DNA from 3 places in the Comamonas testosteroni genome. Region 1 is predicted to be linked to each of the others. Evidence: riboswitches for the same ligand, from Rfam matches in the RefSeq annotation. Region 1 holds a riboswitch; each other region holds the start of a gene.
The links. Region 1 has a riboswitch for thiamine pyrophosphate ahead of F0P97_RS17575 (FAD-dependent oxidoreductase). Riboswitches for the same ligand answer to the same signal wherever they lie in the genome.
Positions count from the first base shown of each region.

Region 2: it holds a riboswitch for thiamine pyrophosphate, as region 1 does, so the genes downstream of both, thiC (phosphomethylpyrimidine synthase ThiC) here and F0P97_RS17575 (FAD-dependent oxidoreductase) in region 1, are expected to answer to the same signal.
Region 3: it holds a riboswitch for thiamine pyrophosphate, as region 1 does, so the genes downstream of both, F0P97_RS11290 (long-chain fatty acid--CoA ligase) here and F0P97_RS17575 (FAD-dependent oxidoreductase) in region 1, are expected to answer to the same signal.

Region 1 is NZ_CP043568.1:3,809,134-3,814,956, forward strand. Features, by position in the region: gene F0P97_RS17555 (purine-cytosine permease family protein) at 1-914, shown strand, start outside; gene F0P97_RS17560 (ankyrin repeat domain-containing protein) at 981-1,745, opposite strand; gene F0P97_RS17565 (SH3 domain-containing protein) at 1,868-2,341, shown strand; gene thiD (bifunctional hydroxymethylpyrimidine kinase/phosphomethylpyrimidine kinase) at 2,409-3,281, opposite strand; TPP riboswitch at 3,347-3,508, shown strand; gene F0P97_RS17575 (FAD-dependent oxidoreductase) at 3,572-4,666, shown strand; gene thiS (sulfur carrier protein ThiS) at 4,773-4,970, shown strand; gene F0P97_RS17585 (thiazole synthase) at 5,130-5,823, shown strand, end outside.
Region 2 is NZ_CP043568.1:4,394,668-4,400,490, forward strand. Features, by position in the region: gene F0P97_RS20220 (ImpA family metalloprotease) at 1-2,076, shown strand, start outside; gene thiC (phosphomethylpyrimidine synthase ThiC) at 2,187-4,130, opposite strand; TPP riboswitch at 4,389-4,505, opposite strand; gene F0P97_RS20230 (nitroreductase) at 4,575-5,246, opposite strand; gene F0P97_RS20235 (ABC transporter substrate-binding protein) at 5,428-5,823, shown strand, end outside.
Region 3 is NZ_CP043568.1:2,471,591-2,477,413, forward strand. Features, by position in the region: gene F0P97_RS11285 (TonB-dependent receptor family protein) at 1-1,859, opposite strand, end outside; TPP riboswitch at 2,152-2,243, shown strand; gene F0P97_RS11290 (long-chain fatty acid--CoA ligase) at 2,314-3,408, shown strand; gene F0P97_RS11295 (acyl-CoA reductase) at 3,405-4,871, shown strand; gene F0P97_RS11300 (ABC transporter ATP-binding protein) at 4,897-5,634, shown strand; gene F0P97_RS11305 (ABC transporter permease) at 5,631-5,823, shown strand, end outside.

The DNA of each region.
Region 1 (5,823 bases):
CGCTGGGCAAACAAGGCGGCACCATGGGCGCTGCCTACTGGCCCTGGCTGGCCACGCTGCTCTGGGGCGGCGTGATCCTGCTGCTGATGAGCGGCTCCATGACCACCCTGGTGCGCCGCATCATCTCGCGCGTGGCCTTGCCGCTGGTGATTGCCTCGCTGCTGTGGCTGAGCTGGCAATTCCTGAAAATGGCTGGCACCACCGGCCTCGGGACCTTGCTGGCCCGCGAGGGTGCCGGCGGCATGAGCATGCTCGGCGCCGTCGATCTGGTGATCGCCATGCCCATCAGCTGGCTGCCGCTGGTGGCCGACTATGCGCGCCACGGCAAGAGCGGCAAGTCCGCGCTGACGGGTGCCTGGACCGGCTTTGCCCTGGCCAATATCTGGTGCTACTCCCTGGGCGTGCTGGTGGCCCTGACCCTGCCCAGCGAAGACCTGGTCACGGCCCTGCTGCTGGCCCAGGGCGGACTGATCGCCCTGTCGCTGATTCTGATCGACGAGGTGGACAACGCCTATGGCGATGCCTACTCGGGTGCCATGTCGGCCCACAGCCTGCTACCGGGCTGGAGTATTCGCCGCTGGGGCCTGCTGATCGCATCCCTGTGCACGGCGCTGGCCATGGTGCTGCCCATGCACAGCCTGGAGCCGTTTCTGCTGTTGCTCAGCTCCTGCTTTGTGCCGCTGTTCGGCGTGATGCTCGGTCGCCTGGCCTTTGGCACCGATGCCGTGGAGCTGATGCAAAAAGCGCCCGCCGTGCGCTGGGATGCTGTGGCCATCTGGGTGCTGGGCATTGCCTTCTATCACCTGCTGCCCTATGTCAGCGCGGCCCTGGGCTCGGCCCTGCCCACGCTGGCGCTGACCTTTGTGGTGGCCGTCGCCACACGCCAGCTGCAGCCGCGCTCCGTTGCCGCCTGAGAAAAAATCAAACTCAATAGCGACAAACGCCTTTTAACAGGGCGATTCAGCCATTTTTCTGTTTTTTTACCTGGCGCCCGCCGCCTGCAGCAGCTGCACCACGGCCTGCTGCCCGCGCTGGCGTGCATGGGCCAGGGCCGTCACCCCATCCTTGTCGGGCAGGTTCAGATCGGCCTTGGCATCGATCAAGGCCTGGATGATGGCCTGATGGCGCGGCCCGCCATCGCCGAGCACCACGGCTTCCATCAGACAGGTCCAGCCCAGCCGGTTGACATGATTCACATTCACGCCGGCGGCGATCAGTGCCTGGGCTGTTTCCAGATGGCCGCGCTCGCAGGCTGGAATCAGGGCCGTGCCCCCATAACGGTTGGTGCTCTTGAGATCGGCGCCATAGGAAATCGTCATGCGCACAATCTCCAGCCGGCCCTGCGCGCCGGCCAGCAAATAAGCGCTGTCCTGCATCTGGTTCTCGATATTGGGGCTGGCACCATGCATCAGCAGCGATCGTGCTACCTCGATATGGTTGGCCGCCGTGGCCAGCAGCAAGGGGGTATTGCCCCGGGCATCCTGCACGTCGACAGGCGCGTTGTCAGCCAGCAGATTGCGCACCGTCACGGCATCGCCCTGCGCGGCAGCGGCCAGCAATTGCTGGCCCAGCATCTGCAGGTCCCCGGCTTTTGCCGCCGCAGCGGCAGGTGTTGCAGCCGAAGCATTCGCCAACGCCCTACTCTGGCAGGCGGTCAGCAGCGTCGCTGCTGCCAGAGCCGTCAATGCAAGCGTCAATCGGGTAGTCAACGAGGCGCTCCCATGGGCGCGGACTGGCTGGTTCATGGCATTCCTTTATGGCTGTCAGGTGTTCAGCCCCTGTCAGCTTTCTACAGGAACTATAGCTAGCCACGCAAGTCCGATGAGGGTTACAGCCTGTTTTCAATCGATAAAGGAGAATCTGCCCCGTGCCTTGTAACCGCTGGATCCGCACCGCCGCCACTTCAAGCCTGATCGCGCTGGGCGCGCTCACCGCCGGCCTGCTGCCGGCCCTCGCACAAGCCCAGGAATTTGTCAGCATCAAGGGCAAGACCGTGAATGTGCGCGAGCAGCCCAACACCCGCTCCGCGACCCTCTGGGAACTGAGCAAGGGCTACCCGCTGCAAGTCACCCAGCGCAAGGGCCAGTGGCTGCGCGTCAAGGACTATGAGTCCACGCTGGGCTGGGTCCACGCCCCGCTGACCAGCAAGAGCCCGCATATGGTGGTGACGGCGCGCACGGCCAATCTGCGCTCCGGCCCTGGCCAGAAGCACAACCGGGTAGGCAAGCTGGAGCAGCATGAGGTGCTGCAGACGCTGAAAAAGCAAGGCAGCTGGGCCCAGGTCCAGCGCAGCAACGGCCAGAGCGGCTGGGTGGCCAAGAATCTGGTCTGGGGCTGGTAATCCCCGAGCCCGGGCCCACCAAAGCCAAAGGCCTGCAGCAGCAGGCCTTTTTTGCGGGCGTCGGCAATCAGCCTTCGACGATCAGCTGTGCACGCGGCGCATAGCCATGATTGAGGGGGCCGTGGCCCTGGCCCGTATAGACCTCGGCTCCCGCCTCGATGGCGCCCAGAATATAGCGGCGCGCCTCGGTCACTGCGGCCTCCAGCTCCAGCCCCTGGGCCAGGAAAGATGCAATCGCCGACGACAGCGTGCAGCCAGTGCCATGGCCGTTATGGGTGACGATGCGCTGCGACTGCAGGCGCAGATAGTCGCCTGCCTGCCGGCCTTGCCGGCCCAGCACATCCATGACCAGATCGCCGCTCAGATGCCCACCCTTGAGCAACACCGCCGGCGCCCCCATGGCCAGCAGATCGGCCACGGCCGCATCCAGCGCTCCAATGCCGTCGATGTTGCGACCCAGCAGCAAAGCTGCTTCATCCAGATTGGGGGTAATCACCGTCGCCAGAGGGAACAGCTCCTGGACCAGTGCCTGAGCCGTCTCGGGAACGATCAGGCGATCGCCGCTGGTGGCCACCATCACGGGGTCCAGCACCACGTTCCTGATCCCGTGGCGACGAATCGCATCCGCCACCACACTCACCACATCGGGGGTTGCCAGCATGCCGATCTTGACGGCATCGACGCCTATGTCCTGCACAACGGCATCGATCTGGCCGCGCACGGTATCCAGCGGAATGCCATGAATGCCCGTCACACCCAGCGTGTTCTGCACGGTGATGGCCGTGATTGCCGTCATGCCGTAGCAGCCCAGAGCCGCGCAGGTCTTGAGGTCGGCCTGGATGCCGGCGCCACCGCCGCTGTCCGAGCCGGCGATGGAGAGCACGCGTGCATAGCGCTTTTTTGCGGCGCCGGGGATGGAGGATGAAGCAATCACAGTCATGGCAAAAATTATCGCCCATGCGCATGGTCAATGCGCGCAGTTTGCGGTTGTGCTGTAATGTCCAACGGACGAAACAGGGGTGTCCCGCAGGCAAGCAGCCTGCGTGGACTGAGAAACACCCTGGGGCCGCGACAGCCACCGGCTGCGCACCAGAGCACCATCCGTGCCCTGTGCCCCCTGCACCCGATCCAGGTCATGCTGGCGTGGGGAGTTTCACAAGCCGCAAGGCATGCCGCGTTTTGTCCTGCACATGGCCCTGTTCCTGTGTCCGGATGGAAAACGATTTGCACATGTCATTGCTACAAGCTTCTTCAAAGATCGCAATTCTCGGCGGCGGCCTCATGGGCCGTCTGCTGTCGCTGGCCCTGGCCCAGCGCGGTCATGCCGTCGACCTCTATGACGCCCACGGCCCGCTAGGCGATGGCGCAGCCGCGCGCGTGGCGGCCGCCATGCTGGCTCCGCTGGCCGAGTCGGCCATTACCGAGCCCGGCGTGGTGCGCATGGGCCAGCATGGGCTCAAGCGCTGGCCCGAGCTGATAGCCCAGCTTGAGCAGCACGTGTTCCTGCAGCAAAACGGCACGCTGATTCTCTGGCACCGTCAGGACCAGGGCGACGCGGCGCGCTTTTTCGGCCTGCTGGAGAAAAACCGGCGCATCAACCCCAGCCTGCCGGCCATGCAGGAGAAGACTGGCGCGGCACTGCAGGACTGCGAGCCCGCGCTGCAGGGACGCTTCAACCAGGCCGTCTATCTGCCCGGCGAAGGCCAGCTGGACAACCGCCAGCTGCTGACGGCGCTGGTCGACAAGCTCACCGCGCTGGGTGTGAAGCTGCACTGGGACAGCCCACGCGAAATCAGCGACTTCCGCCCCGGCGAGGCTGGCCAGCCGGACTTCGTGTTCGACTGCCGGGGCCTGGGGGCCCGCACCCAGTGGAAGCAGCTGCGCGGCATTCGCGGCGAGGTGGTGCGCATCCATGCGCCCGAAGTTACGCTGCAGCGGCCCACACGCCTGATCCATCCACGCTACCCCATCTATATCGCGCCCAAGGAAGATCATCTGTTCGTGATTGGCGCGACCGAAATCGAGTCCGACGATATGTCGCCAGCCAGCGTGCGCTCCACGCTGGAGCTGCTGAGCGCGGCCTATACCGTTCACTCCGGCTTTGCCGAAGGCCGCATTGTGGAGATCGCCACCCAGTGCCGCCCCACCCTGCCCGATAATCTGCCCGCCGTGCGTCTGCTGACTCCACGTGTCATGGAAGTCAACGGCCTCTACCGTCACGGCTTCATGATCTCGCCCGCCATGCTGGACGTGGTGCTGGAGCTGCTGGACCACAATGACTCGCCACTGGCGCGCGAGTTCGATGTCGCCGTGCATCGTGGCTGAACTGCGAGCCCGAACTTTGGCGCACAGCACTTGCACCCCTGGCGCACGCAAGCGCCGCCGTGCAGAGGTTTAACTTAGCACCCGCTTTATTTTCCGTTTCCATGCCATGAAGATCACTCTCAACCAGCAAGCCACCGAGCTGCCAGCCCATGCCACCGTGGCCGATGCGCTGGCGCAGATGCAGGCCAGGCCCCCGTTTGCCGTGGCGGTCAACACGGTGTTCGTGCCCAAGACGCAGTACGCCGACCATGCGCTCAATGAGGGCGACAGGATGGAAGTCATCTCTCCGGTGACAGGCGGCTAGACATGAATCCCCCTGAGTCACTTCGCGCCTTCCCCCAGGGGACGACACCCTCGCGGCGAGGCGGCTCTTGCTCGGTGTCACTGACTTGGCACATGCCTTTTTGAGGCTCACTGGGCTTCACGCGCATTGCGGTACAAAGACAAGAGATATAGATAAATCATGAATACCAAAACTACCGACGACGCGCTGGTTCTCTACGGCCAGCGTTTTGAAAGCCGCTTGCTGCTGGGCACCTCGCGCTACCCCTCGCCGGCGATTCTCGAAGCCGCTGTAGAACGCTCCAGGCCCGCCATGGTCACGGCCTCGCTGCGCCGCCAGGGCAGCAATGCTGCCGAGACAGGTGCCAGCTTCTGGGAGCTGCTGCGCAAGCTCAACGTGCCCGTGCTGCCCAACACGGCAGGCTGCATGACCATCCAGGAGGCCGTGACCACGGCCCAGATGGCGCGTGAAGTCTTCGACACGCCCTGGATCAAGCTGGAGCTGATCGGTGACGACTACACGCTGCAGCCCGACACGCTCAATCTGGTGGAAGCCGCCTCCATCCTCATCAAGGACGGCTTCCAGGTCCTGCCCTATACCACCTACGACCTGGTGCTGTGCCAAAAGCTCGTCGATGTGGGCTGTCAGGCCGTCATGCCCTGGGCTGCGCCCATAGGCACCGGCCGCGGCCCCGTCAATCCCTATGCCATGCAGATGCTGCGCGAGCGCCTGAAGGTGCCGCTGATCGTCGATGCCGGCCTGGGCCGCCCCTCCCACGCCTGCACCGTGATGGAATGGGGCTATGACGCCGTGCTGCTGAACACCGCCGTGGCCCTGTCCGAAGACCCCGTGGCCATGGCCGGCGCATTCTCCG
Region 2 (5,823 bases), 590 kb from region 1:
CCTTTCTCGGCTTCGCTGAGCAACCAGGTCAGCCGCTACCTGCAGGCCGGCAAGGGAGTGATCTATCTGCACAGCAACTGGGGCGACTCGGCCGGCGGCCGGCAGGTGCTTCAGGCCATGGGCATGGAGCTGGGCGGCTACGCCGGCAATTACTGGGCGCCGGCCGACGGCTACCAGATCGGCGGCAGGACCGCTGCCCAGCAGCGCCAGGCGGCCGACAGACTGGGGGCGCATGAGGCCGCGCTGGCAGCCCTGAAAAACGGCAGCAGTGCCGACTTCTCTACGGACACCAGCCTGATCAGCGCTCTCGACGGCATCCGCAACGATCTGCTGGGCCAGGAAGGCCAGGGGATCAACCTGTTTGCCGACAGCTACTACCTCAAGCCCTATATGGCCGCGCATCGCCGCCTGGTGCTCTGGGCCGATCTGGCACGCCGGCAGGTGGACTATGCCCGGGTGCGACGCTCCGATGCCAGCACCTTTTTGCGCACCATGGCGGCCGACACGCTGAGCTATGCCGTGCGCGAGCATGAAAGCACGCCGCTGAATTTTGCAGACTGGATGCCCAAGGCCTCGACCAGCCTGGCCACCAGCGACAGCTGGGAAACCATCGAGGTCACCATTGCCCAGGCCGATGGCCGCACGGCCATCGGCCGCGGCGCCGTGCCGGGCAAGACCGTGCAGGTGCAGATCGTGGATGCCGCAGATGCGGGACTGGCGCTGCGGGTGGGCAATATCCGCACGCGCGGCAATCCCCTGGCGCAGGAAAACTACACCAGGCCGCGCTTTCCGGATGGGCACCAGGCGCGCCTGAACAAGGGCCAGACGCTGAGCTACACCACGGCCTGGGGCGGCCCGCTGTTTCTCAACTACTCGGGGGCCAAGGCCGGCAGCGTGGTCACGTTGCGCGTACGCGGCAGCGTCAAATACGCACATTTCGACTTCACGCGCAATCCTGGCGCACAGGAAATCGACGAGGCAGTGCAGGCGCTGCAACGCGGCGACTTTGGCTGGCAGACCTCCAAGATGGTGGGGGGCGAGGTGCAGCAGACCATTGGCTACGCCAAAAGCGCCATCGGCAGCCACTACCCGCGCACCTATGTCGTGGAGCGCCTCAAGGGCATGATCTTCGACAGCAACCACCTGGCCAACGGCTACAACAATATGAGCGCCAGCGCCAATGTGAACAATGTCTGCGCCATGCTGGGCTGGGATTGCAGCGGCAGCATCCAGCGCGCTCCGGGCGTGCAGCATTTTGTCGGCTGGCTGGCGGCCTGCGGCTTTCTGTGCTCGGGCAATCCTTCGGACGGCGCAGCAGGCCTGGCTCCCGGCTGGGGCTGGTGGCATGAGCTCGGACACAACACCGTGATGCGCCATATGACGCTGCTGACCGACACCGACGGCCAGGGCGGCAAGAACCCTGGCGGCGGCTGCCCCGTGGAATGCGACAACAACATCCTGGCCAATGCCAGTGCCCTGCGCCAGTACGCCATCACCAACGGTGCCGAGAACAACAGCGGCGAGCGCATCGACCATAAAAAGCTCTACCTGGACATCCAGGCGGCACGCGCCACGGGCAAGAGCGGCGACGCCTTGCAGGCCGATATGTTCCAGCGCTTCTGGACGGCTGCCAAAAAAAGCGACAACGCCATGCGTGCCGTGCACTTCCAGCTGGCCTTTATCTACACCAAGGAGCGTCTGGGCCAGGGCCAGCCACAGCCTGCCGATGTGATCGACTTCCTCGGCATGCTGGGCCGTGGCGAGCGTCTGATCTTCAACGATGCGTACTGGATTGCCAACAGGAATGCGCTGGGCATGGGCAGCTATACCAAGCGCGAGATCAGCAACCATGAACTGCTGTATGTGCTGTCCAGCCGCATCATCGGCCGTGACATGCGCCAGGTCTTTGCCCACTACGGCATTCCGCTCAGCAGCACTGCGCTGGACTCGATTGCCGCCCACGGCATGCCTCAGCTCAGCCCCGAGTTCTATGCCATGGTGCCCGGCCAAGGCAACCAACTGGAGCGCGGCCAGTGGCTGAACTTGGCAGGCGGCGTCCCCGCCTACCCCTTCTGATACTCGCGTATCTCGGCACAAAAAAAGGCAAGCCCTCAAGGCTTGCCTTTTGTATTTTGATAGCTATCAGCGCTTATCAGATAAGCGCCAGAGCCCTATTCAACCTTTAATCAACGCGCCGTGGTATCGGTCGAGGCGTTGACAATGGGGATATAGAAGTCGCCGCCCGCCTTGTTGAACTCGCCGGCCTTGGCCTGCATGCCTGCGACCAGTGCCTGCTCTTCGGCAATGCCCTTGGCGGCAGCAAAATCGCGCACTTCCTGGGTGATTTTCATGGAGCAGAACTTGGGTCCGCACATGGAGCAGAAATGGGCCACCTTGGCGCTGTCCTTGGGCAGGGTCTCGTCGTGGTAGGCCTGGGCCGTGTCGGGGTCCAGGCCCAGGTTGAACTGGTCCTGCCAGCGGAAGTCGAAGCGCGCCTGAGACAGCGCATCGTCACGCGAGCGCGCGCCCGGATGGCCCTTGGCGACATCGGCGGCATGGGCCGCAATCTTGTACGCGATGATGCCCTGCTTGACGTCGTCGCGGTCGGGCAGGCCCAGATGCTCCTTGGGCGTGACATAGCACAGCATGGCCGTGCCGAACCAGCCGATCATGGCCGCACCGATGGCCGAAGCGATATGGTCGTAGCCAGGGGCGATGTCTATGGTCAGCGGGCCTAGGGTGTAGAACGGAGCCTCGTGGCAGTGCTTGAGCTGCTCGGTCATGTTCTGCTGGATCATGTGCATGGGCACATGGCCCGGGCCTTCGATCATGGTCTGCACATCGTGCTTCCAGGCGATCTGCGTCAGCTCGCCCAGCGTGGCCAGTTCGGCAAACTGTGCTTCGTCGTTGGCGTCCGAAGCGCAGCCGGGACGCAGGCCGTCGCCCAGCGAGAAGCTGACGTCGTACTGCTTCATGATGTCGCAGATGTCTTCGAAATGCTCGTAGAGGAAGCTTTCGCGATGGTGGGCCATGCACCACTTGGCCATGATGGAGCCGCCACGCGAGACGATGCCGGTGCGACGCTGCGCCGTGAGGTGGATATAGGCCAGGCGCACCCCGGCGTGGATGGTGAAGTAGTCCACGCCCTGCTCTGCCTGCTCGATCAGCGTGTCGCGGAAGATGGGCCAGGTCAAGTCTTCGGCAATGCCGCCGACCTTCTCCAGCGCCTGGTAGATGGGCACGGTGCCGATGGGCACGGGCGAGTTGCGCACAATCCAGTCGCGTGTGGTGTGGATGTTCTTGCCGGTGGACAGATCCATGACATTGTCCGCACCCCAGCGAATGGCCCAGACCAGCTTTTCCACCTCTTCCTCGATGCTGGAGGTCACGGCCGAATTGCCGATGTTGGCGTTGATCTTGACCTTGAAATTGCGGCCTATGGCCATGGGCTCGATTTCAGGATGGTTGATATTGGCCGGAATGATGGCGCGGCCGCGCGCCACTTCGTCGCGCACGAATTCGGGTGTGATGATCTTCGGGATCGATGCGCCCAGGCTGTTGCCGGCCAGGCGCAGCTCGCGCGCCGCATCCTGCTGGTACTGCGCCATCCATTCGCGGCGGCCGTTCTCGCGCAGGGCCACATACTCCATCTCGGGCGTGATGATGCCGCGCTTGGCATAGTGCATCTGGGTCACGTTCTGGCCGGATTTGGCACGGCGTGGCTGGCGCTGCAGCGCGGCCGCCTCGGCACGCAGCTGGGCCACGCGCGCATCTTCCTCACCGCGCTTGCCGCCGTCGTCCAGCGCCACGCGCTGGCGACCCACATAGTATTCGCTGTCGCCGCGCGCTTCGATCCAGGCACCGCGCACACTGGGCAGGCCCTGGCGCACGTCGATCTGCACGGCGGGGTCGGTATAGGGGCCCGAGGTATCGTAGACGCTGACCTGCTCTCCATTGGTGAGCGCAATATCGCGCACCGGCACACGCAGCTGCGGATGCAGCGCGCCACTCAGATAGCTCTTGGTCGATGACGGAAACGGCTGGCGCGACTGGGCCAGCAGCTCGGCAAAACGAGCGGCATCGGGGGCATGGCCTGCAGCAGGCGTGAAAATGGAATCAGGGGCGTTCATCGCAGTCTCCTCAAAGCGGTTGAAATGCATCAAACGCTCCGTGGAGTGCGGCCCTGCTCTGATCTTGCCCTGCACTGGCCCGGTCCCGAATGGGTGTCCGGCCTATGCCGCTGAGTTCTGCAACTTCAGCCCTGACCTCCACGCACCGGGCTGCCCGAAAAAGACAAAACCCCAGTGCGCGAGGCGCCTGGGGTTTGCTGTGCCCATGGTTTTCAGGGCTGGCACTGATGCCGGCTGTCCTGTCCATCCATCGGCCCTGCGTCAGGGTCCCGCTCTTCTTCCGCCGGTATGAACCGGATCAAGTTCGTCGGGTTCGCCGCACTGTTTTCACAGTGACTGGCATCTCAGCGCTTTTGCACACCCCGGAGCTGTACGCAGTATAGGCTGGTTTTGCCGCAATTTGCGCACCATTGAAGCTGTTTAACTATCCTGACCCTCAAGCGCCTAATCCGCAGCCTCGTCTAGCCCTTTCAGCGCCAGCCATTCATGGCTGGCCGCACGGCTTGCGCGCCACTGGTTGATAGGTGCGCTGACATCCTCGTAGCCCAGGGCAATGCCAAAGGCAATCTGGTAGCCATCCGGCAATGCCAGCTGTTCGATCAGCATATCGTTGTACATGCGCCAGAAGCCCTGGGCACAAGTGGCCAGACCTTTTTCCACGGCCAGCAGCATGAAGGACTGCAGATAGATGCCCAGATCCACCCATTGCGCATAGCCCATGCGTTCCTCCACGGCCACAAAAATGCCTACGGGCGCACCGAACATCTGGCCGTTCTTGGCCAGCTGGGCCAGACGTGCAGCCTTGTCCTCGCGGCCGATATTGATTGCGCGGTACAGATCTTCTCCGTTTTCAAAGCGGCGACTGCGGTAGGGCTCCCACAAACCGGGTGGATAGGACAGGCCGGGGCGCTGCACGGCCTCGGTCTGCCTGGCCTTGGCGCACAGATCCTTGAGCGCCTGTCCGCCCACGGCGGTCACACGCCAGGGTTGCATATTGCCGCCGGACGGCGCCTGCGCGGCTGTCTCCAGCAAGTCCCGCACCGTGGCAGCAGCCACGGCCTGCGGCAGAAAAGCGCGCACCGAACGACGCTGCTGCAATGCTTGACGAATATCCATTTCTTCTTCTTTCCTAAATCGCTGCCCTGCAGTGTAAAAGCTTGCAGCATTTTCCCGAGTCGCCGCGGATACCTTGTCGCGGCCCCGGTGCTTGCCCTGATGGCGCGCCCTGCTCCAGCTGCGACCATGCTGGCTGCCCGTCGCAGTGACCGGGTACTCACCACCTCAGGAGATGACTCTGATGAAGCCTCGTTCTGTTTGCTCCGCTCCCGTTTTTTCCGCAAGAACATTGACGCTGGCACTGGGATGCCTGCTGACCGCTGCAGGCGCTCAGGCGCAGGACAGGATTCGCATCGGCTTCATCACCGATATGTCGGGCCTCTATGCCGATGTGGACGGCAAGGGCGGCGCCCTCGCCGTGCAGATGGCCGTGGACGACTTTGGCGGCAAGCTGCTGGGCAAGCCCGTCGAGGTACTGACGGCCGACCACCAGAACAAGGCCGATATCGCGGCCAGCAAGGCACGCGAGTGGTTCGACACCCAGGGCATGAACATGCTGATCGGCGGCACCACCTCCAGTGCCGGTCTGGCCATGGGCAAGGTGGCCGACGAGAAGAAAAAGGTCTACATCATCAAC
Region 3 (5,823 bases), 1.3 Mb from region 1:
GTGGCGGGAAGCCATTCCAGCCCCAGATAGCCCAGATTTCTGGCCGCGCCGGCAATGCGGTTGCCGGCGGGAATGCAGTCCTGGCCCTTGCTGTCGCAGTAACCGCTGCGCAGGCTGGCGTCGAGTAGCGTCAGCGCGCCGTTCAGTCGCAGCTGGGGCGTCAGCCAGGTGCTGCCGCTCAGCTCCATGCCGCGGCGGCGTGTCTTGCCGGCGTTCTGATAAGAGGTGCGGCCGTTGTCGTTGCTGGCCACCACGATTTCATTGTCGGTGCTCGTCTGGAACAGCGCTGCAGACCAGTCGCCGCGCAGGCCGGCCACATTGAAGCGCTGCTTGATGCCCAGCTCGGCACTGGTCGATACCGCAGGCTTGAGGCCGAAGTTCAGGCCGCCGACCAGATCGGGGCGGTACGAGATCTCGTTGAAGGTCGGTGTTTCCATGCCGCGGCCCAGCGAGGCATAGATATTGGTGTCCTGATTGAGTTCGTGCTGCAGCGAAACCACCGGCAGAAGCCTATGGAATCCGGCATTGCCGCTATCGTCCTTGTCGGCCAGGAAATGGTCGCGCGATTGGAACTGCACATTGCTCCAGCGCAGGCCGGCATCGAGCTTCCAGTGCGGTGCAAAGGCCCAGGAGGCTTGCAGATAGGGATCGATGCTGGTGAGCGTATTGCGCTCGTCGCGCACCAGCTCGCCGACCACGCCCAGCTGGCTGCCGACAAAGTTCTTGTAGCCCTGGCGATCTTCCCTGACGGTATTGGCGGCCAGACCGGCAATCAGGCTCAGGCTGCCGCTGCCCAGCTCGTATTTGCCGCTCCAGCGCGCATCGATGCCGCCATAGTCGCGCCTGAGGCCGATCACCCCGCCTTTGTACTTGTCCTCAAGTTTGCTGCTGGGGGGGACAGACTGGAACTGCATCATTTCGCGCTGACCGGCATAGGCCATGAGGCGCAGCGCCTGGCCGCCGTCCAGCTGGCGCTCATAGGTCAGGCCGGCCTGGGTCTGCTTCACGCTTTTGCGCGAGTTCATTTTGATCGCATTGGCGTTGACGTCCTTTGGATTGAGGGCCCACTCGCTGGGTTTGATGCCGCCCGGGTCCTTGGCATCGATGTCCACATGGTTGGCCACCAGGGTCAATTGGCTGTATTCGTCAGGCTTGACGTCGATGCGGGCGTTGAACAGGTTTTTGTCCGCTGCGCTCTGGGCACGGTAGCCGTCGGTCAGAAAGCGGCTGGCGCTGATCACATAGCCAATCCCGTTGGCTTCGCCCTTGGCCTTGAGGCCCAGTCGCTTCTGGCCGTCGCTGCCCAGCGCAAAGCTGCTTTCCACCGAGGGCGCGCCCTCGCCGCGTTCGGTATAGGCATTGATCACGCCGCCCGAGGCATTGCCGTAGAGCGCGGAGTAGGGGCCGCGCAGAACTTCCACGCGCTCCAGCGAGGCGATATCGATATTGTTGGTCTGGCCCTGGCCATCGGGCATGGTGGAGGGGATGCCGTCGACATAGATCTGTATGCCGCGCACGCCGAAAGTGGAGCGCGCGCCAAAGCCGCGAATCGACAGCTGCAGGTCTTGCGCGTAGTTCTGGCGGTTCTGCAGCTGCAGGCCCGGAGCTGCGCTCAGGGATTCCGAGAGATTGACCTGCAGATTGCGCTCGCGCATGCGCTCGCCGTCGAGCACGGTGACGGATGCCGGGGTCTGCTCAAGCGCGGACTCCTGCAAGGTGCTGCGCACGGTGACTTCGGACAACTGGGGCAGGTCCGGCTGGGCGGCGGCTTGCTGGGCTGTTGCGGACTGTGCCGTTAGCAGCAGTCCGGCGGCGGCCACAGGCCAGCCTGCCAGATGACAAAGGCGCGAAAAATGCATGTGAATATCTCTGGGACTTGGGGCGGGCATTCAGTGCCCTGGATGGCTTGCAAGCTTTGCTGACGCCGTCCATCGCCACGACATGCCGCGCAGCACCATTGTCGGCGCCGCGGCAGGTTGCGTCTCAGACAGCTTGCGGAGCTGGGTCGATTGTATTTGGGCAGCCGTGTTTTGATGTTTTTGCCCTGGATGTCCTTCTTGTCCTTGCTGAAGCCTTACCCCAGGTTACAAGTGACGCGACTTTCATGCGGCAGCTCAGCCTCCTTGCAGCGATGCCGTTGGGGTAAGATGGCGCCGCGCTCCGGGGTGCACGCCAGTGCTGAGATCTACACCCGCGAACTTGACCCGGTTCATACCGGCGGAAGAAGAGCTTGCAAGCTGACCTCAGGGCAGTGCGTTCTCGCATGGTCAGCAAGCCTTCGGAGCATGATGTCCCCGCTCTCGAAGGAATTTCATGGACAAGGCCGCTTCGCTGGTCGCCGATCTGCTTGCTTTCATCGCAATGGATGACTGTACCGACGACCAGTTCAATCAACTCGCCCTGCGCCTTTTCGCCTACCAGTACGAATGCAATGCGCCGTTTCGCAGCTTTTGCCAGCGACGCGGCGCCACGCTGCGCAATGTCAGGAGCTGGCGCGATGTTCCGGCCGTGCCCATCGATGCCTTCAAGGCCATGGAACTGCGCAGCGAGCCGCCGTCGCCCGCCGAGCGCGTATTCATGACCAGCGGCACCACGGGCCGCGCCGCACGTGGACGTCATTTCCATCCGCAGCTCGAGGTCTACGACCTGTCCATGAAGCGCTATTTCTCCAGGCGTTTCATGCAGGGTCTGGAGCGCATGTCCATGGGCATTCTGTTTCCCGATGAGCAGGCCATGCCCAATTCCTCGCTGGCTCACTATCTGGCCTTGGCCCGGTCCGAATTCGGTTCGGCCGGCAGCCGCTACTACCTGAACTCGGAAGGGCTGGACATGCCGGCCCTGTGTGCCGCGCTGGCAGAGTCCGAGCGCAGCGGCCAGCCCTTTGCCCTGCTGGGCGCGAGCTTCAGCCTGGTCCATGTGATGGATGCCCTGCGTGCGCAGGGCCGCAGCTTTCGCCTGCCCGCAGGCAGCCGCGTGCTGGATACGGGTGGCTACAAGGGGCAGTCGCGCGAGCTGCCGCTCGAGCAGTTCTATGCCGAGCTTTCCCAGCTGCTGGGCGTGCCCCGCAGTCTGTGCATCAATATGTATGGCATGACGGAGCTGAGCACCCAGTTCTATGACGATGGCAATGCGGTGCTGCCTTCGGTCAAGTCCGGTCCGCACTGGATCCGTTCGCGTCTGGTCGAGCCGATCACCGGCAGGGACGTGGCAGCTGGTGAGCGCGGCATTCTGGTGCATTGCGATCTGGCCAACTACAACGCGGTGACCACCATCCTGACCGAGGATGTGGGCCTGTGGGCCGGCCAGCAGGAAAAAGACGGCTTTTTGCTGCTGGGGCGGGCCGAGGGTGCCGCAGCCAAGGGCTGCTCGCTGGCGGTTGAAGAGTTTGTGAAAGCTGCCGGCGCATGAGCGAGCAGCGCAAGCTACAGCGCATCAGGGCTGGCTATCTGCCTGGCCTCGGCGATGCTGAAGTGCAGTGGCAGACGCTGGACTTCAAGTCTGGGAACGGCCGGGGGCTGGAAGTCTGCGTTCCCGTGCTGACGGCGCCGCAGATGCAGGCACTGGCCAGTCGTGTGCGTACAGCTGCGGCCATCCATCTGCGTCCCATGCCGGTGGCCGAGATCATCGATGCCGTCGATCGTGCGATGGCCCGTCTGCTGGATCGCAACGATATCTACCGCCAGCAGGCCGAAGCCTGGCTGCCCGTGGTCAGCGGCTATGACGCCGATATGGTGCGGTTGGGGCTGACAGGATTTTTCAAGACCTTTCGTGCGGCGCAGCTCAAGCGCTTTGTGGCCGAGGATTTTGCCAATCCGGCAGTACTCGATGGTTTTCAACCGACAGCCAAGGGCGGGGCCGTACGTGCTTTCGGCCCGGATCTGCTGGTGCATAGCTGGGCTGGCAACGTGCCTGCGCTGTCACTGTGGAGTCTGATCTGTGGCTTGCTGGTCAAGGCCCCTGCGATTGGCAAGCTGGCCAGTGCCGAGCCCTTGTTTGCGGGATGGTTTGCGCGCTTGCTGGCCGAGGTCCACCCGCCGCTGGCCGATTGCCTGGCCGTGGTGTGGTGGCGCGGTGCAGGTGGCGAAGAGGCCGACGCTCTCTATGCCCAGGCCGATACGGTGCTGGCCTATGGCGGCAACCAGACGCTGGATGCGCTGCGCCGTCGCCTGCCCGTGACGACGCGCTTTTTGCCCCATGGCCACAAGCTGGGCTTTGGCCTGATCGGCGCGCAGGCGCTGGATACGCTCAAGGCTCCGGCCATGGCAAGGCTGGCAGCCTGGGACGTGATGCGCTACGACCAGCAGGGCTGCTACTCGCCCCATGTGTTCTATGTACAGAGTGGAGCGCCGATCTCGCCGCGTGCTTTTGCCGACTATCTGGCGGCCGAGCTTGCCAATCTGCAGCGACGATTCGCACGCCGCGAGCTGGATCTGGAAGAAGGGGCGGCGCTGGCCCGCTGGCAGCAGAACATGGAGTGGGGCGGTGAAGCTCACCAACTGCTGGGGCCTGTGGATGCGCCTTGGAGCGTGGCCTACAGCGAGAGTCTTCAGCCTCTGGCACCGACAGCGCTGTACCGCACGATTGCCGTGGTGGCTGTGGATCGGCTCGATGCCGTGCTGCCCGTGGTGGCCGCTCAGCGTGACTATCTGCAGACCGCCGGCATTGCGGCCGGTCCCGAAGAGCTGTACCGCCTGGCCGGGCTGCTGGGTGCGGCCGGCGTCACGCGTATCAGCGCCATCGGCTCCATGAGCATGCCCGAGGCGGGTTGGCACCATGACGGGCGCTTCAACCTGCTGGATCTGGTGCGCATGACGGAGATCGAGCAGTCGGCAGAACTGGCGGCCCAGCCGCTGGCCTCTTATGCGGACTGAGGGAGTGGAAACCGCCGTGGCATTCATGGAGTTCAAGCAGGCTCGATTCAGCTACCCGGGACGAGCGCCCGTGGTGGATGGCGTGGACTGGCAGGTCGGGGCCGGAGAGTTTCATTGCCTGCTGGGGCGCAGCGGCTGCGGCAAGACCACGCTGCTCAAGCTGGCGGCTGGCCTGATCAGGCCCCAGTCGGGGCATGTCTTGCTGCGCGGCAGCGAACTGGCAGCGCCGGGGCCGCAACTGGGCTTCATGTTCCAGGCTCCGACATTGCTGGATTGGCATACGGTGATCGACAATGTGCTGCTGCCCGTGTCGCTGCAGCGCAAACCCACGCAGCAGGATCAACAGGCGGCCATGCAATTGCTGGAGCAACTGGGTCTTGTCGCCCATGCCCGGCTTTACCCGGGGCAGCTCTCGGGCGGTCAGCAAAGTCGCGTGGCTCTGGCGCGAGCCCTGATTCTGGAGCCGCCGCTGCTGCTGCTCGACGAGCCTTTTGCGGCACTGGATGCCATCACGCGTGCCGAGCTGCAGGACGACTTGCTGCGCACCTGCCATAGGCATGGCACGACGGTGCTGTTTGTCACCCATGACATCAACGAGGCCGTCTATTTGGGCGACCGCATTGCACTCATGCATGGCGGCCGCATCGTGGACGATTGGTCGATAGAGCTGCCAGAGCCGCGGCAGCAAAGCATGCGCCATGGTGCGGCGTTCAACGACTATTGCGCGCGCATTCGGGCATCCATGGACCGGGGTGGCGCATGAGTGGCTTGCTGAACAGAACACACTGGCTATCTGCCTCGCTTTTGATAGCTGTTATCGCAATGTGGGAGCTGGCTGCGAGGCAATTTGGCTTGTCGGCGCTGGTGTTGCCTGCACCCTCGGCAGTGGCGCTGTCGCTGTGGTCGGGTCTGGCATCCGGCTATTTCTGGCCGCATCTCTGGGCGACCTTGC